Regions from separate parts of the Nonomuraea sp. NPDC048916 genome, predicted to be linked through region 2. Evidence: predicted binding sites of a transcription regulator. Region 2 holds the regulator's gene; each other region holds the start of a gene.
What was found. Region 2 encodes LexA, which represses DNA repair genes until DNA is damaged. Its sites were predicted from a motif close to TCGAACANNTGTTCGA; they were not measured.
Positions count from the first base shown of each region.

Region 1: a site for LexA is predicted at 3,119-3,134, ahead of ruvC (crossover junction endodeoxyribonuclease RuvC). Genes of this name have one in related genera too.
Region 3: a site for LexA is predicted at 2,909-2,924, ahead of AB0C16_RS10980 (alpha-ketoglutarate-dependent dioxygenase AlkB). Genes of this name have one in related genera too.

Region 1 covers NZ_JBEZFS010000043.1:49,043-54,094, forward strand. The annotation lists gene AB0C16_RS33880 (YebC/PmpR family DNA-binding transcriptional regulator) at 1-20, shown strand, start outside; gene AB0C16_RS33885 (hypothetical protein) at 122-1,840, shown strand; gene AB0C16_RS33890 (GNAT family N-acetyltransferase) at 1,852-3,003, shown strand; gene ruvC (crossover junction endodeoxyribonuclease RuvC) at 3,155-3,700, shown strand; gene ruvA (Holliday junction branch migration protein RuvA) at 3,697-4,317, shown strand; gene ruvB (Holliday junction branch migration DNA helicase RuvB) at 4,376-5,052, shown strand, end outside.
Region 2 covers NZ_JBEZFS010000018.1:129,480-134,531, forward strand. The annotation lists gene AB0C16_RS21535 (PDZ domain-containing protein) at 1-364, shown strand, start outside; gene AB0C16_RS21540 (aminotransferase class I/II-fold pyridoxal phosphate-dependent enzyme) at 455-1,465, opposite strand; gene lexA (transcriptional repressor LexA) at 1,822-2,529, opposite strand; gene AB0C16_RS21550 (hypothetical protein) at 2,558-2,866, opposite strand; gene nrdR (transcriptional regulator NrdR) at 4,547-5,002, shown strand; gene AB0C16_RS21560 (adenosylcobalamin-dependent ribonucleoside-diphosphate reductase) at 4,999-5,052, shown strand, end outside.
Region 3 covers NZ_JBEZFS010000009.1:27,447-32,498, reverse strand. The annotation lists gene AB0C16_RS10995 (hypothetical protein) at 1-802, shown strand, start outside; gene AB0C16_RS10990 (CGNR zinc finger domain-containing protein) at 845-1,372, shown strand; gene AB0C16_RS10985 (MFS transporter) at 1,379-2,734, opposite strand; gene AB0C16_RS10980 (alpha-ketoglutarate-dependent dioxygenase AlkB) at 2,947-3,576, shown strand; gene AB0C16_RS10975 (putative protein N(5)-glutamine methyltransferase) at 3,856-4,839, shown strand.

The DNA.
Region 1 (5,052 bases), on a different contig from region 2:
TGGAGAAGCTCGAGGCCTGATCTCGGTCCGTCCCCGCCCGTGTCCGGCACGGTGGTCGATCGGGGGCGCTGATCGGCATCGTCGTGGCACGGCGCCCGGGGGCGGCGTAGGGTGTCGCGTCGTGACCTCCCCCAACCCCTCCCCGACGGCTTCTCCCGCGCTCGGCTGGCTGCTCCTGCTGCCCGCGCTGGTCGGCACCGCGATCTCGCTGCTCTTTCCGACGGTCAGGACCATCCTGCTCGGCTTCGAGTCGGGCCGGATCGCCGGGCCGAGCCAGTTCGTCGGGCTCGAAAACTACGCCGGCAACCTGGGTGACGACGCGTTCTGGCGGGCGCTCGGCTTCACGCTCTCGCTGGCGGTCGTGCCGCTCCTGGTGGCTGTGGTGGTGGGACCGTCGCTCGCGCTGGCGCTCGACCGGGCGGGCGGGCCGGTCAGGCGGGCCGGGCGGGTCGTGCTCTCGCTGGCCATCGTCACCTTCTCTCCGATGGGGGTCGCCGCCGCTTGGACACAGGGGCTGCGCTCCGAGGCCACCGGCGTCGTCGCGCTGGCCGAGGGGCTGCGCGATCCGGCCACCGCGCCGGGAACGCTCCGGCTGGTCATCGCGGCCGCCACGTTCGGCCTGGTGTGCGCGCTGGCGGTGATGGTGTTCCTGCCCGCGCTGCGCGGCGGCACCGTGACGGCGGCCATGCTCGTGGTGGCCGGGCTCGTCGTCCTGGCCATGATCGCCGCCGCCCTCCAGACGTTCTCGATGGGGCTGGCGCTGGCGGCGGGCGGGCCGGCGCGTTCCACGGAGACGCTGGCGACGCTGCAGTACACCCAGGCGTTCCGTCTGTTCCGGCCGGGACTGGGCGCCTCGCTGGCGACCGTCGTGGGTGTCCTGCTGGGCGTGCTGGGGCTCGTCGCGACGATTCTCGCGGTGGCCGTCAACCTGCGCATCTCGCTCATTCCCCGCTCGGGGTCCGCATACGGACAGACGCCCTCGTACCAGGCTCCCGTGCACGGCCAGGGGGCCGAACGACCGGAGGCCGCACCAGTGCAGGCCCCCGCGACGCGCGTCGCCCAGCGGCGTGCTCAGGGCCGCGCACGGGGTGCGTCCGCGGCCGGCACGGCGATCGGGCTGGTGGCGCTGGCCCTCGTGACCCTGATCGCGCTGGTCTGGGCCTGGCCCTGGCTGTCCGCCCTGCTCGCGGGAGGCGAGACGCCGGGCTCCGGGGCGCGCACGCAGGTCAACACGTGGGTGCCCGCGGTGGTGGGCGCGCTGGTCTCCGTCGGCGTCGCCTATCTGGCGGCGCTCGGCATCGGCGGGCTGCGCCCGCTGGGGCGCCGCAGCGAGTGGCTGCTGTTGCCGTTCGGGCCGTGGTTGTTCGTGGGAACCGGGCCGCTCAGCGTCGCCGACTGGCAGGCCGTGAGCGACATGGGCCTTATCGACACCTTTGTCGCGCTATTTCCTCCTTTCCTGGTGTCTGTGCCCGCGTTGCTGGTGCTGACCCTGCTCTGCAAGGGGCTGGCCGAGCGCGCCGGCGGCGACTTCTCCGGCGGCGTCGTGCGCCCGTCCCTGCCCATGGCGGGCATCCTGGCCGGCGCGGTCGCCCTGGCCAACGCCCAGGACCTGCTCTGGCCGCTGCTGACCGCGCACGACCCCGGCCTCGCCACCGCCCCCGTCGCCCTGCTGCGGCAGCTGAGCGACTTCCGCGCGGCGACCCCCGACGCCGGGCTGACCACCCCGCTCGCCGTGCTGCTCGTCGCCCTGGCCGCGCTGGTGGCGGCGCAACTGCTCTACCTCGACCGGCTGGTCATCACCACCGGAATCAGTTCGCATTCCCGGACACCTGCCGCGTAGGTTGGCGCATTGTGGAAATTCGTGACCTGACCCCCGATGACCTCGACGCCATACTCGACCTCCGCAAACGCTCCTTCGGCGTGCTCTCGGCCGCCCACACCGCGACCTGGCGCAAGGCCATGCGGCCCGTCCTGGCCGAGGGCCGCTACCTGGGCGCGTTCGACGGCGCCCGCCTCACCGCCGCCGCCCGGGTGGGTGGCTTCACCCAGTGGTGGCACGGCAGGCCGCAGCCGATGGCCGGGATCGCGGGCGTCACCGTCAGCCCGGAGGACCGGGGCAGGGGAGTGGGCCGGCAGATCATGAGCGCGGTCGTCGCGCGCGCCGCGGAGTTCGGCGACGCCGTCTCCGCGCTCTATCCCGCCACGACGCCGATCTACCGCTCCATCGGGTACGAGCACGCCGGGGCCCAGCACCTGGCCACCCTCCCGGCCGAGGCGCTCCGCGCGATCCGGCCGTCCGGCCAGGTCAAGCTGCGCAGGATGGGGCCGGACGACGCGGCCGAGGTCGTCGCCGTGCTGCACCGCGTGCACGGCGCGGCGCGGGCCTCCGGCCCGGTCTCGTGGGACGAGCGCACCTGGGCGCTCTGGCTCGACGAGGCGGACGACTTCCTCTATCTCGCCGACGACGGCTACGTCGTCTACCGCTGGGACGGCCAGGACATCAGGGTCGAGAACCTGGTCGCCGGGTCCGAGGCGACCGCGAGGGCCCTGTGGTCGCTGGTCGGCACCTCCTCCTCGATCGCCGAGCACGTCACCGCCCCCGTGGCGCCGGACGATCCCGTGCTGTGGCTGCTGCGTGAACGCTCGAAGGAGAAGGTCAGCCTCGTGCGCTGGATGTTCAGGGTGATCGACGTGGCCGCGGCCGTCGAGCGCCGGGGCTATCCGGCCGGGGTTTCGCTGCGGGCCGACGTCGAGGTCGACGACCCGCTGCGGCCGGGCAACACGGGCCGGTGGCGGCTGGAGGTCGCCGACGGCCGCGGCACGGCCACCCGCACGGGGGCGGGCGACGGCCCCAGGCTCACGGTCAACGCCCTGTCCGCCCTGTACGCCGGGATCCCTGCCGCCACCCTGCGCCGCAGCGGGCTCATGTCCGGCGACGACCGCCACGACGAGGCCCTCGACACCGCCTTCGCCGCCCGGCCGTACATGCTCGACTACTTCTGACGGGCCTCCGTACATCTGACGCACGCCGGACGGGGACTTCCGACGGGCACTTCTGACGGGCGTCCGACGGGCGTTTCGCGGTGCGCGGCCACTCCCGCCGGGGTAGAGTCTCGTGCCGAACAGGTGTTCGGCGGCGCGGGGAGGCAGGCCGGTGCGGGTGATGGGCGTCGATCCGGGGCTGACCCGGTGCGGCCTGGGAGCGGTCGAGGGCCGTCCCGGCGCGCCGCTGTCCCTGGTGGCCGTCGGGGTCGTGCGCACCGGCGCCGACGAGGAGCTGGGCGCGCGGCTGGTGGGCATCGAGGTCGGCATCGAGCGGTGGCTCGACGAGGTGCGCCCCGACGCCGTGGCGGTCGAGCGGGTGTTCAGCCAGCACAACGTCCGCACGGTCATGGGCACCGCCCAGGCCGCGGGCATCGCGGTCCTCTGCGCGGCCAGGCGCGGGCTGCCCGTCGCCCTCCACACGCCGTCCGAGGTCAAGGCCGCCATCACCGGCAGCGGCACCGCCGACAAGAAGCAGATCGGCGTCATGGTGACCCGCCTGCTGAGGCTCGGCGAGATGCCCAAGCCGGCCGACGCGGCCGACGCGCTCGCGCTGGCCATCTGCCATGTCTGGCGCGGCGGCGCACAGCACCGCCTCGCCGAGGCGGTGGCCAAGCAGGCACGGGCCCGCGCGCCGCGCAAGGACGTGCAGCTGTGATCGCCTCGGTGACCGGCCGGGTGACTGCCGTCGCGCCCGACGGCGCCGTGATCGAGGTCGGCGGCGTCGGCATCCTGGTCCACTGCACGCCCGGCACCCTGGCCACGCTCCGCACCGGCGAGGGGGCGCGCCTGGCCACCTCGCTCGTGGTGCGCGAGGAGTCCCTCACCCTCTACGGCTTCGCCACCGAGGACGAACGCGTGGTCTTCGAGCTGCTCCAGACGGCCGGCGGCGTGGGCCCCAAGCTGGCCCTGGCCATGCTCGCCGTCCACTCGCCCAACGCCCTGCGGGTCGCCGTGGCCGGAGCCGACCTCAAGGCGCTCACCCAGGTGCCGGGCATCGGCCAGAAGGGCGCCCAGCGCATCGTCCTGGAGCTGAGAGACCGCCTCGGCACCCCCGACGAGACCGTCGACGCCGCGCTCAACGGCGGCCGCCGGGCCGCGCCCTGGCGCGACCAGGTGCACTCCGGGCTCGTGGGGCTCGGCTATTCGAGCAAGGACGCCGACGAGGCCATCGCCGTCGTCGAGCCCGAGGCCGACGCCGACCTGGCCGCCGGCCGCCCACCCCAGGTGGCCGCCCTGCTGAAGGCGGCGCTGCGGGCGCTGAGCGTCCGATGATCGCCAGGACGGGCCGGTGCCCTACCCTCGGAGTGAGCCCTGTGAGGGAGGTGCGGGCGTGAGCCTGGAGCGAGACCTCGTGTCGCCCGACGCCGAGGGCGAGGAGTCGCAGATCGAGGCGGCGCTGCGGCCCAAGCGGCTCGACGAGTTCATCGGCCAGGCGCGCGTGCGCGAGCAGCTGTCGCTGGTGCTCGAGAGCGCGCTGCGGCGCAGCCGGCCACCCGACCACATGCTGATGAGCGGATCACCGGGGCTGGGCAAGACGACCCTCGCTATGATCATCGCAGCCGAGTTGAGCATGCCACTCCGCATCACGTCAGGGCCGGCCCTGGAGCGGGCCGGCGACCTCGCGGCCATCCTGTCCACCCTGGCCGAGGGCGAGGTGCTGTTCATCGACGAGATCCACCGGATGGCGCGGCCCGCCGAGGAGATGCTCTACCTCGCGATGGAGGACTTCAGGGTCGACATCGTGGTCGGCAAGGGCCCCGGGGCCACCGCCATCCCGCTCGACATCTCGCCGTTCACCCTGGTCGGCGCCACCACCAGGGCGGGGCTCCTGCCCGCGCCACTGCGCGACAGGTTCGGCTTCACCGCCCACATGGACTTCTACCAGGTCGAGGAGCTCGAGCAGGTGCTCTACCGCTCGGCCAGGCTGCTCGGGGTGACGCTGCCGCCCGAGGGCGCGCACGAGATCGCCAGGCGCTCGCGTGGCACGCCGCGCATCGCCAACCGGCT
Region 2 (5,052 bases):
CGACGAGTTCGCGGGATCCGACGGCGACATCGTGAGCGCGGGCATCAAGAACCGCGCCATCGGCCCGCTGATCGGCACCCGGACGTGGGGCGGGGTGATCGGCATCGACTCGCGCTACTCGCTCGTCGACGGCACGGTCGTGACCCAGCCGCGCTACTCGTTCTGGCTCGAGGGCCCAGGGTGGGGCGTGGAGAACTACGGAGTGGACCCCGACATCGAGGTGGTCATCACACCCCAGGACCGCGTCGGCGGGCGGGACCCGCAACTGGAGAAGGCGGTCGAGCTGGCCCTGGCCGCCCTCGACGAGCACCCCGCCGCGACGCCCCCTGAGCTTCCGCCCCCGACCTGGTCGTCCCGGACCTGACCCTCGAGACCTTCGGGACCTTGGGATCTTCGGCCTCCGATCCGGTCCACCGCTGTGGCGGCGGACCGGATGGGCAGGCCGGCCGGTGGGCTATCCGGCCTGGGCGAGCCGGTTGAGGATCTCGGTCAGGATGGGCTCGGTGGTGGCGAAGTTCAGCCGGACGTGGGTGTCACCACCGGGTCCGAACAACGCGCCGTCGTTCAGCAGGACCTTGGCCTCCCGCTCCAGCACCTCCGCCATGCCGGGCCGGCCGTAGTCGAGCCACGCCAGGTAGGTGGCCTCCGGGACGCGGTAGCCGACCGCCCCGGGCAGGCGTTCGGCGATCGTCCGGCGGTTACGGTCGAGCAGGGCGAGGGTCTCCCGGAGCCAGGCGTCGCCGTGCCGCCACGCTGCGACCGTCGCCTCCACCCCGAACAGGTTGGCCGACCCGTACACGAAGGGCGGTTGCCCGTCCAAGGCCTTGCGCATCTCCGGCGAGCCGACATGGGCCACCGAGCAGCGGATCCCGCCGAGGTTGAACGCCTTGGTGGCCGAGGTCAGGGTGACGGTCCGGTCGGGCAGGATGGTGGCGAACGGGATGTGCTCGTACGGGTCGTAGACGAGGTCGGCGTGGATCTCGTCTGAGATGACCAGCAGGTCGTGCCGTTCGGCGTGCTCGGCCAGACCTTCCAGCTCTTCACGCGAGAAGACGCGGCCCGTGGGATTGTGCGGGTTGACCAGCAGCAACACCCGGCAGCCCGACAGGTCGGGCACCTCGAACCGCCACGAGTCGCCCTCGGGCCGCATCTGGATGGCGTGGAGCGGGCGCTCCATGGTGGCCAGGGTGCCGAGGAACGGGTGATAGGCCGGGGTGTGGACGGCCACGCCGTCGCCGGGCCGGGTCCAGACGTGCAGGAGCACCTGGAGTGCCTGGTTGAGATCGGTGTAGCTGCGCACATGCTGGGGATCGGCCTCCCAGCCGTACCTGGTGGCCATGCGTTCGGCGAACGCCTCGGCCAGGGGACCGCACTGAGGACTCACCAGCCAGGTCGGGTATCCGAGATCGCCTTCGGCACGGCGTCGCAGTGCTCGGACGACCTCGGGGGCGGTGGGCAGGTCCATGTCCGCCACCCAGGCGGGAATGACTCCTGGTCCAGCCTCCGCCCACTTCAATCCATCATGTCTTGCTTTAAGGTCGTTTAGCCGGATTTCGTCACTCACGGGCTCAGTCTAGATCTCCTTCGCGGCCGGTCCCAGGGCATGGCGGGAACATCACCCTCCGCCGCGAGCGGTCGCGAGCGGTCGCGAACTCGGCGAACCTTCCGCTAAATGCGGACATTTCAGGATTTATGATCAAGCAAGCGATGACGATGGCGTTGGTGATCGGCTCGGTTCTGGGAGGGGCCGGCGTGGCCCGTGCGAGCACCACCGACGGCGCGGGCGTCGAGGACGCCGCGCGCCGCGGCAGGCGCCGACGGTCAGAGGCGGCGCAGCACCGCTACGACCTTGCCCAGGACGCTGGCCTCGTCGCCGGGGATCGGGTCGTAGTTGGGGTTGTGGGGGACCAGCCAGACGTGGCCGTCCTTGCGCTTGAACGTCTTGACCGTGGCCTCGCCGTCGATCATGGCGGCCACGATGTCGCCGCTCTCCGCGACCGGCTGCTGGCGTACGACGACCCAGTCACCGTCGGCGATGGCGGCCTCGATCATGGAGTCACCGGCGACCTGCAGGAGGAACAGGGTGCCCTCGCCGACCAACTGCTTGGGAAGGGCGAAGACGTCCTCGACGCTCTCCTCGGCGAGGATCGGGCCACCGGCGGCGATCCGGCCGACCAGCGGCACATAGGCGGCCGTGGGGCGGCTGACCGAGGACTCCTCGCTGCTGGCCTCGGGATCTACCCAGAGGACAGGCTCACCCGGCAGACGCACCTCCAGCGCACGCGGCCGGTGGGGGTCGCGCCTCAAGTAGCCCTTGCGCTGCAACGCCGTCAACTGGTGCGACACGCTGGACGTGCTGGTCAGCTGCACGGCCTCGCCGATCTCACGCATGGAAGGCGGATATCCGCGCTGTTGCACCGAGTCGCGAATCACTTCGAGGATCTTGCGCTGCCTGGGGGTCAGCCCCAGAGAGTCACGCCGCCGCACCGCGAGGTCAGTGACCCCGTTAGCGTCATCCCGCTCGCTCATGCTCTTCCTCCTCGCCCGGCTGCCCGCCTCACCGGCGAATCTTCCGGTCCGTGGTCTCCATGTCGCACACAGCGACCGTATCGCCATTGAAGATCATCTTCAAACAATTGTTCGAGTCTTCCTCGAAAATGTTGGCAGCGTGGTGTACAACATCGTACGGGAGTTCGATCGACACCGTGTTCGATTCGCCGATCTTTATTTGGCCATTTCCCCGGGCCGCGACGGTGTGGGAGGTCCATCCGTGCGAACCACCAGGATCACAGACACCACCGGAGACGACGTCAAGCGGCCTGCCCGCGTCGCCGACCTCCCCCGGAGCCGTCGCGAGATCGCGCACCCCGAGGCCGACGCGCCGGGCGACGACACCGCATCCCGTCCCGACGGCGATCCCACCGGCACCCCGGCCGCCGCGCCGAGTGGCGTGGTCGCGTCATCCGGCGGGGCTGAGGAATTCGGCGGATTTGAGGAGCCTGGGAGGAATGGGGCGGTGCCGCCGCTGGATGGGGCCGGGGCGAAGGGCGGAGTCGCGCCGACCGGCGGCCGAGGGGAGATCGGCGGGACGGCTGCGCCGGGCGGGGGCGCTGAGGCGAGGGGCGGCGCCGGAGCCGGCCACTCGAGGGGTGCGGGTCAAGAGACGGGGGGAAGCGTGGGTTCACGTGATAGCCGAGAGGCGGGGCGCGGCTCGGCGAGACCGGGGAGGCCGCGGTTGTGGCTCGTGCCGCCGCCGCGTTCGGAAACGGATGGTGCCCCGTTCCGCGGAGCGGCGCAGGTCCCTGGGAGCGACCTCCGACCTCGCGGCCGAGTGGCGGATTCGCCGGGGGTTACGCGACCTCGTGGAGAAGGGGCGAACCCTGCCGGCGGCATCGCACCTCGCCAAGGCATCCCGCCTGGCCAAGGGGTGGATTCCGAGGACGCCGTCGCGCCGCGTCGAGAGGCACCGCAGCCCGGCGGGAGAGGCGCGACCGGCGCCGAGTCGATGAGATCCCCGAAAGGGCGCAGGGCGGGGCGCAGTGGTGGCCGGGCCGCGGACGCGCTGATGCGCACCAAGCGAGGGCCCGTACACGGTGGGCCCGCACCCTTGCGGATGCCCACCGACGAGGCTCCTCCGGAGGTCCTCGGTCAGGGTGAGCCGGTGCGCCAGGGCAGGCAGCGGCGGAAGGGAGCCGCGCCGGCGTCTCGACGCAGTCCGGACGGCTCAGTCCGTCAGGAAGGCTTGAGGCGTCAGGGCAAGCCGGGGCGTGGGGCTGGAGTCAAGGGGCAAGCCGGGCAGGGTCGTACGGCTGGGCCGGAAGGGGGGGAGGGTCGGCCGGCGTCGGCGCCTGCCGGCGAGGACGTGGCGGCGAGCGGGCCGGAGCGCAGGCGGAAGGGGCTGTTGCGCAAGGGCAGGCGCCCTCGGGCGTCGGCGCGGGTACGCGACGGTGAGGGCCGAGCCGTTGAGCGGGTGCGGAAGCTGAGACGGCCGGCGAAGCCGCCCGTCCGGCTGACTCGCCGGGGCCGCGCCGTCCTGGTCGTGGGCATGGCGCTCCTGTCGCTCGGCGGCTTCTGGCTCGGCACCAGGACGGCGAGCCACGCTGCCACCGTGCCCGCGGCGACCCACCACGCGGGCCCGTCGTGGGTCTCCGGCTGGGCGGGTTGGATCCCCATCCGTGAGGGCTGGGTCTCCGACGACGCGCACGGACGAGGCTCTGAGTCGGCTGAAGGATGTGCAACCGGATACCGGTGTGAGAGTCGTTCACGAACGTGGTGAGGGCGAAGCGAAGTGACGCGTGAGCCGACACGCCCGGGGCAGCCGAAACAGGCTGTGCTGATCAGCGACTTCGGTTGGATGGGTCTGCTCAACTTGCGTTCATGGTCGCGCGCTTCTACCGTTGGACCACAACATCTAGTAGTTACACCGATGTAGTTCACCACACCTTGTGTTTCCGCGACCGCACCATGGCACGCTATGGGGCGTGCGCGAGCGTTCCGTTGCGCGTGCTTTACGCCGGTGGTGACCGCGGGTCTAGGAGGCGAAAGCGTGCATTGTCCGTTCTGTCGTCATCCTGACACCAGGGTCATCGACAGCCGTTCCACGGACGACGGGGCCGCCATCCGGCGTCGCCGGACCTGTCCCGAATGCGGGCGCAGGTTCACCACGCAGGAGACCGTACTCCTGATGGTGAGCAAGCGCAGCGGGGTGACGGAGCCGTTCTCGCGGGACAAGGTCGTCGCGGGCGTGCGGCGGGCCTGTCAGGGCAGACCGGTGAGCGAAGACTCGCTGGCTCAGCTCGGTCAGCGGGTCGAGGAGGCCATCAGGGCCAAGGGCGCCGCGGAGATCCCCTCCAACGAGGTGGGGCTGGCGATCCTGGGCCCGTTACGGGAACTGGACGAGGTGGCCTACTTGCGGTTCGCATCGGTATATCGCGGTTTCGAGAGCCTGGCTGACTTCGAGGCCGAGATCGAACAGTTGAAGGCGGAGAAGGGGGAGTCATGACGGAGACGGTCAGCGGTTCAGTCGCACGCGGGGGTAAGCGTCCTCGCAAG
Region 3 (5,052 bases), on a different contig from region 2:
CGTGATGCACGACGGCTCGCGGCGCGCCCTGCCCGACGCCCAGACCGTCGCCCTGAAGGCCAACGGCAAGCCGTCGGTCACCGGGGTCGCGCCCGTCGCGGTCAGCGGCGACGGGCAGCGGCTGGCCTACCTCACCAAGTCGGGGCGGCTCGCCGTGCGGACGCTCGGCGGCGGCGTGAAGCTGCTGGCCGAGGACGCGCTGCCCCGCGTCGCCCAGCAGGACCTGACGTTCCGGCTCTCCGACGACGGCGGCAGGCTCGCCGTCATCGACGGCAACATGCGCAAGGGCACCCGCGTCTTCGACACCGCCACCGGCGACCTGCTCGGCACGATCCCGGGCACGGAGAGGATGATGGGCTTCAGCGGCGACGGCGGCGAGGTGCTGACCAGCGTGGACGCGGACGAGTCGGTCACCGACCTGGCCGTCTACAGCGACACCGGCGAGCAGCTGCGGCGTGCCACGCCGCCCCAGGTCGTCGCGTGGAACAGCCCGCAGGCCCTCTCGGGCGACGGCCGGACCGTGGCCAACATGGTCATGTCCGGCAAGCCCGAGCTGGTCCTGTACGACATGGAGACCGACCAGGTGACCAGCCGCACCAGGGTCAAGCTGCCCGCCGGATCCGTCCACATGATCGACTGGACCGGCGAGTCGCAGGTGACGCTGCACCTCCTTCAGGAGCGTGACGACAAGGCCGGCCTGATGACGATCGTGCGGATCGACACCGGCACCGGAACGGTCAAGACCAGGGACCGCTACGCGATGCTGAAGGACAGCTACGTCTTCGCCGCCTGCGGCGGCTGATCCTCCTCTGGTTCAGCGGCGCCCGGGACGTACGCTGCGGGGGTGAAGGTTCACTCGACCAAGGCGATGGCGGCCCGGGCGGTCGACCTGTGCGTCGCGCTGCTGCACCGGGAGCCGTCCGCCGAGTCGGTGTCCCGGGTGCTGCGCGACCACGGCGAGACCGTGACCCCGCCGCTCGACGACGCCGACCTCGCGGCCATGCGCGAGGCGGCGGCGCGGCTCGCGGAGGTCTTCGGCGCGGCCGGTCCCGAGCAGGCCGCGCGGCTGCTGAACCGGATCCTCGCCGACTCCGCCCGCCCGCCACGGCTCAGCAGCCACGGCGGCACGACCACCTGGCACCTGCACGTGGACAGCGGAGACGACGCGCCATGGGCCGAGTGGTTCCTCGCCTCATCCGCCCTGGCCCTGGCCGTGCTCCTGGCCGACCACCAGCGGGTGCCGGGCGGGCTGTGCGCCTCAGCCGGCTGCCGCCGTCCCTACCTCGACCTGGGAGGCGGCAGCCGGCGGCGCTACTGCGGCACCCGCTGCGCCACCCGCGAACGCGTCGCCGCCCACCGCGCCCGCGCCTGAACGCGGTCACGGGCGCGAGCGTCCGGACGGGCGCGACAGCAGGGCGTAGGCCGCCAGGGCCGACACCTGCAGCGCGGCGCCCGCCGGCAGGGCGGTCCCGGTGCCGGACGCGGCCAGGGGGCCGGCCAGCGCGGCGCCGGCGGCGTACGAGGTGATCTTGAGGCTGGCCCCGGTGGTGAAGATCTGGCTCCGCAGGCGAGGCGGGGCCTCGCGGTGCCGTACCGAGAACAGGGCGGTGAGCTGGGGCCCCTCCGCGACGCCGGCCAGGGCGTAGGCGAGCACGGCGACGGCGAAGTGCCCGGCCGTGGCGGCGATCACCATGGCCGCCGCCAGGACCGTCGTGGACCCCGCCAGCACGAGGTCCGGGGTGAACGGCCATCTCGTGACGCGGGCCAGCGCCGCGTTCGCGGCCAGCGCGGTGGCCGCCGTGACGGACAGCAGCAGCGCGCCGTGGCCGGCGCCGCCGGCGAGGCCGGCTCCGAGCAGGGGGGCGCTGACGACCAGCACCGCCACACCGGAGAAGGAGATCATCGAGGTGACCGTCGCCCGCCTCAGCGCGGGATTTGACGCGATCGCCCTGAACCCGGCGGCCAGCTCCTCCCGGATGCCTGCCGGAGTCGTCCCGTGGACCGGAGACTCGACGGCTGTCGCGGGCGACCCGTCCGTCGCGTCCGTCGCGTCCGTCGTGGACGTCGTGGACGTCGTGGACGTTGCGGACGTCGTCGTGACCGTCGCGGACGATGCCGGCGTCGTGGGCGGCGCGGGCGGTTCGGTGTGTGGCGTACGGGGTGAAGGAGGGGGTGAGGCGACGGGAGCCGTACGAACCGGCAGGGCGCGGGCGGCGGGGACGGCGGCGAGCAGGAGGGCGACCGACGCGACCATCGCCGTCGCGCCGCCTCCCGCGGTCGCCACCACGCCGGCCAGGGCGGGGCCCGCGAGCCCGGCGACGTTGTAGCTCATGGAGTCCAGGACGTTGGCCCCCGCCAGCCGTTCCGGACGGACGACGAGGGGAAGTTGGGCGGTCCAGCCGCCGGCCAGGGCCGGGCCGAGCAGTCCGGCGAGCGCGGCCACCCCGATCAGCGCCACCTCGGGCACCCGTCCCAGCCCGAGCAGCACGACGACGAGACCGGTGGCATATCCGAGCAGGCACCGGCCGAGCATCCGGCCGGGCCGCGCGGTGCGATCGAGCAGCACGCCCAGGAACGGCCCGCCGACCGCGGCCGTGGCGGTGAGCCCGGCCAGCAGCCACGACGCCACGGCGGGGGAGCCGGTCAGGGCGAGAGCGGCGAGGAGGAGGGCGGGGCCGGACATCTCGTCTCCGGTGCGCGCGGCCACGGCGCCGACCATGTAACGCGATAACACAGTTGAGACGTTACAGGGGAATGTCCGCGGACGGTAGAAGGCCGCGGGCGCGCGCACCGGCGGGAAGTGGCGGATAGTGGCAGTGGTGGGATCCGGCGGTGGCGTCGGCCCGGCCCGTGCGGACTGCGTGCCGTGCGGGCCGGGCAAGGCGCCCGACGTCAACCCCGCCCCGAGTCGAATGGATGTTTGAATCGCGGCGTAGTATCGGCCGTATGACGGGTGTTTTCCAAGCTTCTCTGCTCGGCCTCGACGAGGACATCGGCGTCGGCCCGCTGGAGGCGACGGTGCGCAGGACGTTCCTCGGCCATGGGGCCTGGGTCGACGTCAGGCCCGGCTGGGTGAGCGGCGCCGACACGCTGTTCGACCGGCTGGCCGAGACCGTGCCGTGGCGGGCGGAGCGGCGGCGGATGTATGACAAGGTCGTCGACGTGCCCCGGCTGCTGAAGTTCTACGACGAGGACGAGCGGCTGCCCGACCCCGTGCTCGACGACGCCAGGCGGGCGCTCAACGCCCACTACGGCGACGAGCTCGGTGAGCCCTTCCGCACGGCCGGCCTGTGCTTCTACCGTGACGGCCGCGACAGCGTCGCGTGGCACGGCGACACCATCGGCAGGGGCGGCACGGAAGACACCATGGTCGCGATCATCTCGGTCGGCGCCCCGCGCCCGCTGCTGCTCCGCCCGCGCGGCGGCGGGCCGTCGATCCGCCACGACCTGGGACACGGCGACCTCATCGTGATGGGCGGCAGTTGCCAGCGCACGTGGGAGCACGCGGTGCCCAAGACGTCCCGGCCCACGGGGCCGCGCATCAGCGTCCAGTTCCGCCCGCGCGGTGTCCGCTGAACCACCCGCCCGAGCGACCTGACCGGGCGCGGGCCGCGGATCTACGGTCAAAGGAGGCGCTGCACCACCGCGACCTGACGATCGAGGGAGGCACCGGCCCGCCCTGATCATGGCCGATCGCCGGATACGGTAGGGTTGCCGTTCTCAATAGCGAATGTCCTAGGAGGTGAGACACATCAACGCCACACCAGGCCGGGTGCTCTCATCTCGCGGCCACACGGTTCGCCCGTCGTAGGCGACCGGGGGAGAGCGCCCGTCGGCATTCCGAAAGGCTCCCTCATGTCGGGTTCCCCCGCGTTTCTCTCTTCAGCCGCCATCGTCACCAGGCTCCGGACCGCCGGCTGCGTGTTCGCCGAGGACGAGGCCCGGATGCTCATCTCCGCCGCCCGCACCGCCGCCGAGCTCGCCACCATGGTGGAGCGACGGGCCGCCGGGCTCCCCCTCGAACACGTCGTCGGCTGGGCCGAGTTCTGCGGCCTGCGCGTGGCGGTCGACCCCGGCGTCTTCGTTCCGCGTCGCCGCACCGAGTTCCTCGTCACCCAGACCCTCACCCTCGCCCGCCGATCCATGGACGCGGATCCAGCGGTCCTGGCCCACCAGGTAGCGGGTCCGCGCGATCGGGCCGTCCCGGGGGACGCCCCCGATCATGGTCTGTCCGCCCCCATCGGAGGTGCGAATCGGGTGGATTCGGATCGCGGGGTCAGGGGCTCCGCCGATCAGGACGACTCCGCCGCGCCGCGCGCCGAGAACAGGCGGCCCGTGGTCGTCGATCTCTGCTGCGGGTCGGGGGCCGTGGGGGCGGCGGTGATCGCGGGTCTCGACGGAGTCGAACTGCACGCGGTCGACATCGACCCGGCCGCGGTGCGCTGTGCCCGCCGTAACCTGGCCGCCGCCGGTCAGGTGTACGAGGGCGACCTGTACGCGCCGTTGCCCGCCTCGTTACGGGGACGCGTCGACGTCCTGGTGGCCAGCGCCCCCTACGTGCCCACCGAGGAGATCGGCCTGCTACCCGCGGAGGCGCGCGTGCACGAGCCGAGAGTCGCGCTCGACGGCGGTGCGGACGGACTCGACGTCGTACGGCGGGTGACCGCCGCGGCGCCCCGGTGGCTGGCGCCGGGCGGCCACCTGCTGGTCGAGACCAGTGAGCACCAGGCGGCGGAGACGGCGCGGGCCATCACCCGCGACGGGCTGGTCGCGCGGGTGGCCAGGTGCGACGAACTGAACGCCACCGTCGTCATCGGCGCCTGGTCCGCCCCGGGCTGACTCCGTCTGTTCGTCTTCGGTGCCTGGTCCGCTCCGGGCTGACTCCGTAGGTTCGTCTTCGGTGCCTGGTCCGCTCCGGGCTGACTCCGTAGGTTCGTCTTCGGTGCCTGGTCCGCCCCGGGCTGACTCCGTCCGTTCGTCTTCGGTACCTGACCCGCTCCGGCCTGACTCCGTCCGTTCGCCGAGTGCCGGGGTCTCAGACCTCGGGTCTGC